3 regions of the Streptomyces sp. NPDC001135 genome follow, and region 3 is predicted to be linked to each of the others. Evidence: riboswitches for the same ligand, from Rfam matches in the RefSeq annotation. Region 3 holds a riboswitch; each other region holds the start of a gene.
The links. Region 3 has a riboswitch for cyclic di-AMP ahead of ACWC94_RS08980 (M23 family metallopeptidase). Riboswitches for the same ligand answer to the same signal wherever they lie in the genome.

Region 1 (4,271 bases), on a different contig from region 3:
CCGCTCGCCCGGCTGGAGGGCCAGACCGCGCTCGCCACCCTGCTCACCCGGCTGCCCGACCTGCGGCTCGCCGTGGATCCGGACGAGTTGCGCTGGCGCGGCGGGCTCATCATGCGCGGCCTGCGCACCCTGCCCGTGGAGTTCACGCCGGCCGCCGGCGCGGCCGGGCGCCGGTGAACGTGAAGGGCGTTCAACTTTGTGATCTTCACGTGATCTGCGCGGCATTAACTTGTGACAAGTGATCGTCTGCGGATACGTTCACCCATCAGCGTGGCGACGGATTTCAGCGCGCCGCGCCGCTCCTGCTGTCGCACGAAAGGCTTCCGCATGCTCTCCGGGAACGGTCGTCACCGTCGCCCCCGTCAGGCTCCGGCCCTCCTCGTCGCGGCCGGAGTGACCGGCTCCGCCATCGCCATCCCGCTGCTCGGTGCCGCGAGCGCCAACGCGGCCGACGGCACCACCTGGGACAAGGTCGCCGAGTGCGAGAGCGGCGGTTCCTGGAGCGCGGACACCGGGAACGGCTACTACGGCGGCCTGCAGATCTCGCAGGACGACTGGGGCAGGTACGGCGGTACGCAGTACGCCGACAGCGCCGACCAGGCCAGCCGCTCGCAGCAGATAGCCGTCGCCGAGAAGATCCTGGCCGACCAGGGCACCAAGCCGTGGGCCACCTGCGCCCTGCTCTCCGGTCTGACCTCCAACTCCGCTTCGGTCGACGTCGACACCGGCGTCGGCGGCCCGGGCGGCACCGGTGGTTCGGCCGGCACCTCCGGCTCGGCCGGGACCTCCGACTCGTCCGGTCTGCCGGATTCGTCCGCGCAGGACTCCGGTTCGGGCCCGGGTTCCGGCCCCCACTCCGACCCGGGTTCCGGCACGGGCTCCCCCTCCGCGTCGGACTCCTCCGGCCCGGACTCCTCCGCTCCGGGCGCCTCCGGTCCCTCCTCGGACCCGAGTGCCACGCCGGCTCCGCGGAAGGGTCACCACGCCACGAAGACCCCGGATGCGCCCGGCGGCTCCACCGGAACCAGCACCCCCAAGTCCGACAAGGGCGACAAGTCCGGCTCGACCGGCAATGGCGGCTCGCAGGGCGGCGACAGCTCGCCGACGGCAACGCCCGGTACCGACGAATCGGACAATTACCAGCAGTCCGCCGGTTCTTGGAGCCTGGTCGACACCGGCACGCTCAGCAGTGGCGGACGTCACCGCGGCGAGAGTGCGGACGAAACCGTGACAAACGGTCAGAACGCCCCCGCTTCCGGCCGTCACGCCGACCGTGCGGCCGGCACCTACACGGTCCGCGAGGGGGACACCCTCGCCTCCATCGCCGACTCCCTGGGTGTCGACGGCGGGTGGCATGCGCTCTACGACGGGAACAAGAGCGTCATCGGCGCCGACCCGAACCACATCGCCGCCGGTCAGACCCTGGAAGTCGGTTCCTAAACGGGCGGAGGACAGCGGCAGTTGACGCCCCGTTTCGCCGTTGATGTCCGATTCGGTGAAAGTGTGGGATGAGTCTCAGAAGCCCTGATCGTCTTTGAAATTCCCTCGATCACGTGTCTACGGTCGAGGCCGCTCGTCACCACGAGCCCCGGCAGTCGCAACGCCGAATCCTGCCAGCGGTTGCCCGGGAACAGTCGTCGCGTCAAGCGCCGTAGGCAGGAGCGGGGGACCCAAGGTAAGTGCCGGGCCCGGCGGTTGACGCCGGAACCGGCTGGGGGTGAAGCCGCGCCTCGCGAGAGCGAGCGTGCGGCCGGGCAACTCAACCGGCCCGAACCCGACAGCTCACCTCGCAGGCGTCGGTGAGGGGATCGATCCATGCTGTTTACCGGCAAGGGCAAGCACCGTCGTCCGTCCAAGGCCACCCGTGTCATCGCGCTCGCCGGTGTCACCGGCGCCGCCGTCGCCGCCCCGCTGATGGCGGCCGGCAACGCCTCCGCCGCCACCGCCTCCGAGTGGGACGCGGTCGCCCAGTGCGAGTCGGGCGGCAACTGGTCCATCAACACCGGCAACGGCTTCTACGGCGGGCTGCAGTTCTCCGCCTCCACCTGGGCCGCGTACGGCGGCACCGCCTACGCCCCGCAGGCCAACCAGGCCACCAAGGCGCAGCAGATAGCCGTCGCCGAGAAGGTCCTCGGTGCGCAGGGCAAGGGTGCCTGGCCGGTCTGCGGCACGGGCCTGTCGAGCGCCGCCTACAACGGCTCCGCGCCCAGCACCCCCTCGCACACCACCTCGTCGAAGACGACCGCGCCCAGCACCACCACGCGCTCCGACCAGCAGGCCGCCTCCCGCTCCGCCGAGCGCACGGCCCCGGCGAAGAGCAAGACGGTCACCACGCCGACCGGCAAGAAGGTCAAGAAGGGCGACGGCGAGTACAAGGTCGTCACCGGTGACACCCTCAGCTCCATCGCCGCCAAGCACCACGTCCAGGGCGGCTGGCAGAAGCTCTTCGAGCTGAACAAGGACATCGTCGAGGACGCGAACCTCATCTACCCGGGCCAGCAGCTGCACCTGAAGTAAGCGGCAGCGGCCCTCGGCCCGCCCCCCGTCCCCACGGACTCCCCGCCCCGGCGCGTGTTCCCCCGTACGCGCCGGGGCGGGGTCTTTTGTGCGCGCCCCGGGCAGTCATGTGCGTGCCTTCTGCACCCACCCTTTGTTCCGTTCAGGAACAATGGGTACCGTCTGCGTGTCCCTCCCCGTCCACGGGGCGGTCGGTCGGTGGCCGATCCCCCGGAGACGGTTAGGCTCTAGTCGCAAGGCGCAGCCGTAAGGCAGCAAGCCCCGCACTTCCAGCGTCACATCCAAGAAGGAGATGCTCGTGCCGTCCATCGACGTCGTCGTAGCCCGGGAAATCCTGGACTCCCGAGGCAACCCCACGGTCGAGGTCGAGGTCGGCCTCGACGACGGCAGCACGGGTCGTGCCGCCGTCCCGTCCGGCGCCTCGACCGGCGCCTTCGAGGCCATCGAGCTGCGCGACGGTGACCCCAACCGCTACCAGGGCAAGGGCGTCGAGAAGGCCGTCCTCGCCGTCATCGAGCAGATCGGCCCGGAGCTGGTCGGCTACGACGCCACCGAGCAGCGCTTGATCGACCAGGCCATGTTCGACCTGGACGCCACCGACAACAAGGGCTCCCTCGGCGCCAACGCCATCCTCGGCGTCTCCCTCGCCGTCGCCCACGCCGCCTCCGAGGCCTCCGACCTCCCCCTCTTCCGCTACCTGGGCGGCCCGAACGCGCACCTGCTGCCGGTGCCGATGATGAACATCCTCAACGGCGGCTCGCACGCGGACTCCAACGTGGACATCCAGGAGTTCATGATCGCCCCGATCGGCGCGGAGTCCTTCTCCGAGGCCCTGCGCTGGGGCACCGAGGTCTACCACACCCTGAAGAAGGTCCTGAAGGGCAAGGGCCTGTCCACCGGCCTCGGCGACGAGGGCGGCTTCGCCCCGAACCTCGGCTCCAACCGCGAGGCCCTCGACCTCATCCTCGAGGCGATCAAGGAGGCCGGCTACGTCCCCGGCCAGCAGATCGCCCTCGCGCTCGACGTCGCCGCCTCCGAGTTCTACAAGGACGGCACGTACCTCTTCGAGGGCAAGGAGCGCTCCGCCGCCGAGATGACGGAGTACTACGAGGAGCTCGTCGCGGCCTACCCGCTCGTCTCCATCGAGGACCCGCTGTTCGAGGACGACTGGGCCGGCTGGAAGGTCATCACCGACCGTCTGGGTGACAAGGTCCAGCTGGTGGGTGACGACCTGTTCGTCACCAACCCCGAGCGCCTGGCCCGCGGCATCGAGGAGGGCACCGCCAACGCCCTGCTCGTCAAGGTCAACCAGATCGGCTCGCTGACCGAGACCCTGGACGCCGTCGAGCTGGCCCAGCGCAACGGCTTCAAGTGCATGATGTCCCACCGCTCCGGCGAGACCGAGGACGTCACCATCGCCGATCTGGCCGTCGCCACCAACTGCGGCCAGATCAAGACCGGCGCCCCGGCCCGTTCCGAGCGTGTCGCCAAGTACAACCAGCTGCTGCGCATCGAGGAGATCCTCGACGACGCCGCCGTGTACGCGGGCCGCAGCGCCTTCCCGCGCTTCCGCGGCCACATCGACGTCGCCAAGGGCTGACCCCCACCGGGCTAAGTCTTAGCCAGTCATACGTACGTCCCCGGACCCGGTCCCGTACCGTGTCCGGGGACGTACGCACGTGTGAAGCGCAAGGCAAGGGGAGGCGGAGAGCCACATGGCCGTGAAGGACCGCGACCGTTTCTCCACCGCGACC
Region 2 (4,271 bases), on a different contig from region 3:
GTTGGTCGCGGACAGACCCTGGTACTCGGGGTGCTGGCTGACCTTGGTGGCGATGACGACGCTGTCGCGGTTGCCGCGGGCCTTGACCCACTTGCCGATGATCGTCTCGGACTCACCGCCCTTGTTGCCCTCGATCCAGGCGGAGTAGGCGTCGGCGGTGTCGATGAAGTTGCCGCCGGCGGCCGTGTAGGCGTCGAGGACGGCGAAGGAGGTCTCCTCGTCGGCGGTCCAGCCGAAGACGTTGCCGCCCAGGGAGAGCGGGAAGACCTCGAGGTCGGAGGAACCGAGTGGGCGCAGAGAAGTCATGCTTCACATCAACACCGGCGGTGGATGATCGCATTCCACCGCCGGCGCCGACTTCCCACGGTTCACATGGCTGACACGCTCAGGGGTTGAGGCCCTTGTCCCGCAGCCACGGCGCCGGGTCGATGCCGGTGGCCTGGCCGCCCGGGTGGACCTCCAGGTGCAGGTGCGGGCCGGTGACGTTGCCGGTGGCGCCGATGCGGCCGATGACCTCGCCGGTGGACACCTTCTGGCCGACGGAGACGTTGATCGAGGACTGGTGGCAGAACCACAGCTCGGTGCCGTCGTCCAGGGTGAGGACGGTGCGGTAGCCGTAGGCGCCGGCCCAGCCGGCCTGGGTGATCGTGCCGCCGTGGACGGCCTTGATCAGGGTGCCGGTGGGGGCGGCGAAGTCGAGGCCGGTGTGGTAGCCGGAGGACCACATGGCGCCGGGCTGGCCGAAGGTGCCGGTGATCGTGTACGAGACGACGGGCAGCTGGTACTGCTTGGCCAGCTCGGCCAGCCTCTTGGCCTCGGCCGCCTTCTTGGCGTCGGCCTCGGCCTTCTGCTTGGCGGCGGCGGCCTTGGCGGCGGCGTCCTGCTCCGCCTTGGCCGCGGTGTCGGCGGTCTGCTTCTCGGCGGCGGCGAGCGCGGCGGCGGTGGCCCTGCTGTCGGCCTTGCTCCGCTGCTGCTCGGCCTGGGCCATGATCCGGTTGCGCAGGGTCTCGCCCGCGTCGGAGTCCTTGCTGTCGGCCGAGGTCACGCCGGCGTTGCTGAGCGTGCTGCCGTCCGTCCGGGGCGCGTCGGAGGCGTCGTCGCCGAAGAGGTGACCGACGGAGTCCAGGTCCGGCAGGGATATGGAGACCGGCGGCTTACCGGTGTTGGCGCTGGCCATGCCGCCCGCACCGACGGCGGCCATCACGCCGACGCCGAGGACGGTGGAGCTGCGCGCGAAGCCGCCGCGCTGCTTGGCGACACGGTGCCGGCCGCGGACGGGGGCGAGGGAGTCCTCGGTGGGGTTCCACTCCTCCCAGGGGCCCTCTTCGGTGCGGTAGGCGCCGTAGCCGAAGGTCTCGGGCTCGGCCTCCGCGGGCATGAACGGGGCTTCTGGGGTAGGCCGGTTGGACGCCACGCGGGCGTACTCCTTTCCTTCCTCCGCCTACCGGGTTAGCTGACGGGTTCGGAGCAGGAAGGTCTCCTACGCGCGTATACCGGTCACGGCATCCGCGTGATTCACCCCAAGGTGGTGGTTCCCCGGTTCCCTCGCGGGATTCGGCGCGTGCGCACGGAGCCGTCTCTTGTGACGGCTGGGACGACCGCGCTGCGTTATCGAACGTTAATAGACCTGCTGGTCACTTTCCAAGCCATCCGCCTTGATCATTAACCTTTTCCGGCCCGGACGTACCGGTCAGGAGTCCTGCAAAACGGGCGAGTTGACCGGCGTTCAGGAGTCTCGGCGTTTTTGATGGTGACTCAGATGTTATGCGGAGGGCGGTCGTCCGGTCACTGTCCGTACAGAGGATCACCGGGGCCGGGGCGGCCCGCGGGAAAGCGGTGTGCGAGCCGCCCCGCGGATGGGGTACTCTGGAGTCACAACGACGCGGGGTGGAGCAGCTCGGTAGCTCGCTGGGCTCATAACCCAGAGGTCGCAGGTTCAAATCCTGTCCCCGCTACTGAAGGCCCGGGGCCGGAATCCAGTGGATTCCGGCCCCGGGTGTTTTTCAGTGCCCCAGCAGATGCCCGTTCGGTGCCTTGGCCAGTCCCTCCAGCTCCGGCAGTACGACCACCTGCGCACCCCCGGTGACCAGGAGCCCCGTCCCGTCGGCCGCGGAGACGAACGTGTCCGGCTCCCGCCAAGCCGTGACCACCCTCCGCACCCCCGACCGAAGGATCAGCTCGGCACACGGCGCCGGCCGTGAGGCACGCCGGGCGCAGGGCTCCAGGCTGGAGTACACCGTGGCGGCGGCCAGCCGCGGATCCGCCGGATCGGTCTTCGCCAGCGCCGCCTCCTCCGCGTGGACCACGGGGTCGCCGCCCTCCCGGGAATGCCCCCGGGCCAGCTCCGTACCGTCGGCGGCGACCACCACCGCGCCGACGCTGAACGCCGTCTCCGAGGGCGGGCACAACGCGGCCAGCTCGCAGGCGGTGCGCAGCCAGTGCCGGTCGGCGGCGGTGGGGACCGGGCCGGTGCCGGGGGCCGTGGGCTCGTAGCGCATGAGGACGACGTCCTCGATGCGGCGGGTCTCGGTCAGGCGCAGCCGGCCGGCCTGGTAGGCACCCGGCCCGAACAGGCGGGGGGCGGCCGGGTCGCCGACGAACAGCGGGGCGAGGACCAGCTGGAGCTCGTCGGCCAGGCCCAGCCGGAGCAGCTGGGTGTGGACCGTGCCGCCGCCCTCGACCATCAGCCGCCGTACGCCGCGCACGTCGTGCAGATGACCCAGCAGGGCGCGCCAGTCGAGGTCGGGGCCGAGCGGGACGATGTCGGCGGTGCCGCCGAGGAGGCGTGCGGCTCGCTCGGCGCCCTTGTCGGTCGTGTAGACGAGCTTGTCGCCGCCGGTGTGCCAGAAATGGGCGCCGGGGTCGAGGTCGCCGGTGGCGGTGACGGTCACCTTCAGCGGGTACTGCGGCCTGCCCTCGGCCACGCGGGCCGCGCGGCGCTCGGCGGAGTTGACCAGCAGCCGTGGGTTGTCGGCGCGGATCGTGCCGGCGCCGACCAGGATCGCGTCGACGGAGGCCCGGACCGCGTCCACCCGGTCGAAGTCGGCCGGACTGGACAGCAGGAGCCGTTCGGGGCCGGTGTCGTCCAGGTAGCCGTCGAGGGAGACGGCGGCGGACAGCAGCACATAGGGGTACGACATCGGCGCGCTCTCCCTGAAGTCACTCTTGGTTCAAGTTTGAAACAAACCTACACTGGCGGCATGACGACCCGCTGGCTCACTGCCGAGGAGCAGCGCGCCTGGCGCGCCTACCTGTCCGCCGCCCGGCTGCTGGACGACGCGATCGACCGGAACCTCCAGCAGACGGCCCGCATGCCCCATCTGTTCTACTCCGTGCTGGCCAACCTCTCCGAGGCGCCCGAGCGGCGGCTGCGCATGACCGACCTCGCGGAGACGCTGAAGATCACGCGCAGTCGGCTGACCTATGCGGTGACCCGTCTGGAGCGGGACGGGCTGGTGCGCCGTGAGGACTGCCGCTGGGACAAGCGCAGCAGCATCGCCGTGCTGACGGACGAGGGACTGGCCGTGCTGGAGCGTACGGCGCCCGGGCACGTCGAGACCGTACGCGCCACCCTGTTCGACCGGCTCACCCCGGAACAGGTGGGGCAACTGGAGGAGATCTGCACCGGGATCGCCCGCGGGCTGCAGGGCGACGATGCCGCACCCGGCGCGGAGGACGTGCCCTGGCGGCGCCGGTCGTCCTGCTCCTCGTCGGCCCCGCCCGCACCCCCCGAGTCCCACCAGGCACCCGAAAACTAATTGCTTCAAGTTTTAATCATGCGGTAGGGTCCCCGCACGATCACTGCTTCAAATCTGAAGCACCTTCCCCGGAGGGACCCGCATGCCCGACACCACCGCCGCCACGCCGCGCGCCCGCGTCCGGGTACCGCTGCGCTTCGACGACGGCTACAGCGTCGACGCCGAACTCGTCACCTTCCACGGCCTGGCCGACGGCCAGGAGCATGTCGCCGTCGTGCTCGGCGACCCCGGCCCGGTTCCGCTGGTGCGCCTGCACTCCGAGTGCCTGACCGGCGACGTCTTCGGCTCGGCCCGCTGCGACTGCGGACCCCAGCTGCGCGAGGCGGTCGAACGCATCGCCACCACCGGCGGCGTCCTGCTCTACCTCCGCCAGGAGGGCCGTGGCATCGGCCTCTACAACAAGCTCGACGCCTACGCCCTCCAGGACCAGGGCCTCGACACCTACGAGGCGAACGCCGCGCTCGGCCTGCCGGAGGACGCCCGCGACTACACCGCCGCCGCGCAGATGCTCGC
Region 3 (4,271 bases):
TGGACCCCCAACCCCGACCGCTTCCCGCACGGCCTGAAGCCGCTGGCCGACCAGGTGCACGCCCTCGGCATGCGGTTCGGCATCTGGGTCGAGCCCGAGATGGTCAACCCGGACAGCGACCTGTACCGCGCGCATCCCGACTGGGTGCAGTACCAGCCGGGACGGAAGCGGACGGAACTGCGCAACCAGCTCGTCCTCAACCTCGCCCGCGAGGACGTCCAGGAGTACCTGTGGGAGCAGCTGAACACCCTGCTCGCCGGCGCCCCCATCGACTATGTCAAGTGGGACTTCAACCGCTGCTTCACCGATGCCGGCTGGCCCGGTGAGCCGTACCCGCAGCGCCTGTGGGTGGACCACGTCCGCGCCCTGTACGCCCTGCTGGACCGGCTGCGCGCGGCCCATCCCTCCGTCGCCTTCGAGTCCTGCTCGGGCGGTGGCGGCCGCATCGACCTCGGCGTCGTGAGCCGCACCGACCAGGTGTGGACCTCCGACAACACCGACCCGCTGGACCGGCTCGCCATCCAGTACGGCTTCAGTCAGATCCACCCCGCGCGGATCATGGCCGCCTGGGTGACCGACAGTCCGAACACCCAGCTCAATGGCCGGGTCAGCTCCCTGCGGTTCCGTTTCGTCAGCGCCATGGCGGGCGTTCTCGGGGTCGGCGGCGATCTCACGGAATGGACCGATCAGGAGCTGGCCGAGGCCCGGTGGTGGGTCGGGCTCTACAAGGAGATCCGCCCGGTCGTCCAGCGGGGCGACCTGTACCGGCTGCGACCGCCGGCCGGTGGTCCCAGTGCCGTCCAGTACGTCCTGGGCGAGGAGACGGTGGTCCTCGCCTGGCTCCCGGCGCAGAGCCACGGCGAGCCCGTGCCGCCGCTGCGCCTGCGCGGACTCGACCCGGCGGCGTCGTACGAATGCCGTGAGACGGGTGAAGTCCACCGCGGGGCCGTCCTGCTGCACCACGGGCTGCGCACCGGACTCAAGGGTGACCTGGATGCAACGGTTCTCCGGCTGCGCCGTATCTGAACCTTCTGCCCGAATTGGCGCCTTCATTCCAACTCGCCGGGGAATAAGGGCTCGTGGCCGGGTGTGCGTGAGGAGCGTCATATTCGTGACCGTGCGTCGCACGTCATGTTCACGTAATTCCCATGGTGAAAAGGGAAAGGGAAAGGGTGGAGCGGACGGAATTCACGGAGTGTGACCGAGATGTCCCGTGAGCGATCTTCGTCACGTCGAACGGCGGGAACGGGATGCTTGTTTCCCCGCGTCCCACTCGCTTACGTTCGCCACCGATCCGGACGGAACGCCGCATCCTGCCGCCGCCCGGAGTCCCACACACTTGACCCGTGTTCGGCAGGAGCGGGGGACCCACCAGGTACGACTGCCTGTCCGGTCTCCGCGACAGGCTCGGGGTGAAGCCGTGCGCGCACGGCCGGGCAGCTCCAGCCCGAACCCGACAGCTCACCTCGCAGGCGCCGGAGAGGAATGCGCCATGCCCGGTAAGGGCAAGCACCGACGCCCCAAGCCCCCGCGTCTTTCCCGCTCGATCGCCCTTGCCGGAACCGGCGGCGCCGCCCTGGCCCTCCCGCTCGTCGGCACCACCGGGGCGCATGCCGCCACCGTCCCGCAGTCCGTTTCCGCCCGGGCCGCGCAGTCCCTCGAGGCCCCGGTGGACAAGGCCGCCGCGCAGCCGAGTCCGGAATGGCGCACCTACAGGGTGAAGTCCGGCGACTGCCTGTCAACGATCGCCGACGAGCAGCACGTCGCGGGCGGCTGGCACCGCCTCTACGCCGCCAACCGGCAGGCCGTCGGCGACGACCCGGCGCTGATCCACCCCGGCCTGAAGCTCGCGCTCGGCCGGCGGTCCGCACCGGCTCGCACCGAGCCCGCGCCCGCGAGCCGGCCGTCCGCCGACTCGTCCCGCTCCACGTCCCAGGCGGCCCCGGCGCCGAGGACCTCCGGCGCCGCCGCGACGGCGACCACCTCCACCGGCTTCACCCTCCCGGTCGCCGGCGCCACCATCGGCACCGGCTACCACGTGGCCGGCAGCATGTGGTCCAGCGGCTACCACACGGGCGTCGACTTCGTCGTACCGACCGGCACCCCCGTCAAGGCCGTCGCCGCGGGCACGGTCGTCTCCGCCGGCTGGGGCGGCGCGTACGGCAACCAGGTCGTCCTCAGGCTCGACGACGGTCACTACGCGCAGTACGGCCACCTCTCCCGGCTCTCCGTCTCGGCCGGGCAGACCGTGACCGAGGGCCAGCAGGTCGGCCTGTCGGGCGCCACCGGCAACGTCACCGGCCCGCACCTGCACTTCGAGATCCGTACGACCCCCGACTACGGTTCCGACATCGACCCGGTCGGCTACCTCCGCGGGCACGGCGTCGCCGTCGTCTGACACCCCGCCACAACCGCCTGCCTGGCACACGGCCGAAGGCCGGACCCACGATCCCCGGGTCCGGCCTTCGGTGTGTCCGCCTTATTCCGGGTACGCAAACGAATTAAGGGTGTCTTATCTCACCGTTCGTCAACCCCTGCCTACGGTCGCGTAGGTCACATCCGAAGGTGAATCATGGTCCGACGTGGCAGACGATTCGAAGAATGACAACAGATCAGTGATCGGGTCGTACGTGGCGGTGGGGGACAGCTTCACCGAGGGCGTCGGCGACCCCGGGCCCGACGGGGCGTTCGTGGGCTGGGCCGACCGGTTCGCGGTACTGCTCGCCGACCGGCGGCCCGAGGGGGACTTCGAGTACACCAATCTCGCGGTGCGCGGGAAGCTGCTCGACCAGATCGTGCAGGACCAGCTCCCGCAGGCCGTCGAACTCGCCCCGGACCTGGTCTCCTTCTGCGCGGGCGGCAACGACATCATCCGCCCCGGCACCGACCCGGACGAGGTGGCCGAGCGCTTCGAGCGGGCCGTCGCCCGGCTGACCGAGGCGGCCGGCACGGTGATGGTGACGACCGGCTTCGACACCCGTGGCGTCCCCTTGCTCAAGCATCTGCGCGGCAAGATCGCCACGTACAACGGGCACGTCCGCGCCATCGCCGACCGGTACGGCTGCCCGGTGCTCGACCTGTGGTCCCTGAAGTCCGTGCAGGACCGCAGGGCCTGGGACAGCGACCGGCTCCATCTCTCGCCCGAGGGGCACACGCGCGTGGCGCTGCGCGCCGGCCAGGCCCTCGGCCTCGACATCCCGGCCGACCCGGAGCAGCCGTGGCCGCCGCAGCCGCCCCGGGGCACGCTGGACATCCGCCGCGACGACGTCCACTGGGCCCGCGAGTACCTGGTCCCGTGGATCGGCCGCCGCCTGCGCGGCGAGTCCTCCGGCGACCACGTCACCGCGAAGGGCGCCCTGTCCCCCGACGACATCAAGCTGCGCATCACCTCGGTGGCCTGACCGACACCCGCGTGCCCCGCACACCCGTGGTGCGGGGCACGGTCGCGTCCGGCGGTGCGCGGCGGCGCCGGGCCGTACGGGTCGGGTCCGCCCTGCCGGAAACCCGCGGGGCCCGGCTGTGCCGGGGACGGGCGGGGCCGGCGGTGGCGGCCCGTGTCCCGCGGGCAGGGTGCCGCCCGGCGCTGAGGTCAGCGTTCGTTCAGGGTCTTCCGGTCCAGGCCCAGTTCCCGGGCCAGCGCGTCGTCGGCCCACTCCTGCGCGCGTGTCCGCGGCACCGCTCCCGGGTACGAGGTCAGCTGCACGGCCAGCCCGTCCAGCAGCGCGGTCAGCCGCAGTGCGGCACCGGCGGGGTCGGCGCAGGTGAACTCGCCGGCCGCCACGCCCTCGGCGACGACGTCGGCGATCGCCGCCTTCCACTGCTTGTCGAGGTCCCGGGTGACCTCCCGCAGGGCCGGCTCGCGCAGGGCCGCCGCCCATCCCTCGATCCACAGCCGCCAGCCCTTGGCCTGTCCGGTCGGCGCGTACCAGCGCACCGCGGCCCGCAGCCGGCGCAGCGCGGACGTCCGCCGCCCCAGCAGCTTGCGCAGATGCGCGAGGTCGTCCTCCGCCGCGTACGCGAACGCGGCCGCGACCAGCTTCTCCTTCGTCGAGAAGTGGTACAGCACCAGCGCGTTGCTCACCCCGAGCGTCGCGGCCACGTCGGCGATCCTGACCGCCGCCACGCCACGCGCCTCGATCTGCCCGATGGCGGCCCGCAGCAGTTCCTCCCGCCGCTCGGCCACGCTCAACCGCACTCTCGCCACCCGGTCACCCTAGTCCGTTGGCGAGGGTGGCGCGGAAGAGCCCGGTTCCCGCCGGCCGTTCCGGTGC

Region 1: linked by a shared signal. The riboswitch ahead of ACWC94_RS02575 (transglycosylase family protein) and the one ahead of ACWC94_RS08980 (M23 family metallopeptidase) in region 3 are both predicted to bind cyclic di-AMP.
Region 2: linked by a shared signal. The riboswitch ahead of ACWC94_RS05310 (M23 family metallopeptidase) and the one ahead of ACWC94_RS08980 (M23 family metallopeptidase) in region 3 are both predicted to bind cyclic di-AMP.

What each region holds. Positions count from the first base shown of each region.
Region 1 covers NZ_JBSFKD010000001.1:529,146-533,416, forward strand. Annotated here, with positions in the region: gene ACWC94_RS02565 (cytochrome P450 family protein) at 1-177, shown strand, start outside; gene ACWC94_RS02570 (transglycosylase family protein) at 328-1,440, shown strand; cyclic di-AMP (ydaO/yuaA leader) riboswitch at 1,638-1,811, shown strand; gene ACWC94_RS02575 (transglycosylase family protein) at 1,816-2,517, shown strand; gene eno (phosphopyruvate hydratase) at 2,810-4,117, shown strand; gene ACWC94_RS02585 (FtsB family cell division protein) at 4,233-4,271, shown strand, end outside.
Region 2 covers NZ_JBSFKD010000003.1:21,867-26,137, forward strand. Annotated here, with positions in the region: gene ACWC94_RS05305 (aldo/keto reductase) at 1-306, opposite strand, end outside; gene ACWC94_RS05310 (M23 family metallopeptidase) at 386-1,414, opposite strand; cyclic di-AMP (ydaO/yuaA leader) riboswitch at 1,424-1,570, opposite strand; tRNA gene ACWC94_RS05315 (tRNA-Met) at 1,882-1,955, shown strand; gene ACWC94_RS05320 (dihydrofolate reductase family protein) at 2,004-3,140, opposite strand; gene ACWC94_RS05325 (MarR family winged helix-turn-helix transcriptional regulator) at 3,201-3,758, shown strand; gene ACWC94_RS05330 (GTP cyclohydrolase II) at 3,841-4,271, shown strand, end outside.
Region 3 covers NZ_JBSFKD010000005.1:87,411-91,681, reverse strand. Annotated here, with positions in the region: gene ACWC94_RS08985 (alpha-galactosidase) at 1-1,026, shown strand, start outside; cyclic di-AMP (ydaO/yuaA leader) riboswitch at 1,327-1,488, shown strand; gene ACWC94_RS08980 (M23 family metallopeptidase) at 1,493-2,398, shown strand; gene ACWC94_RS08975 (SGNH/GDSL hydrolase family protein) at 2,616-3,401, shown strand; gene ACWC94_RS08970 (TetR/AcrR family transcriptional regulator) at 3,590-4,204, opposite strand.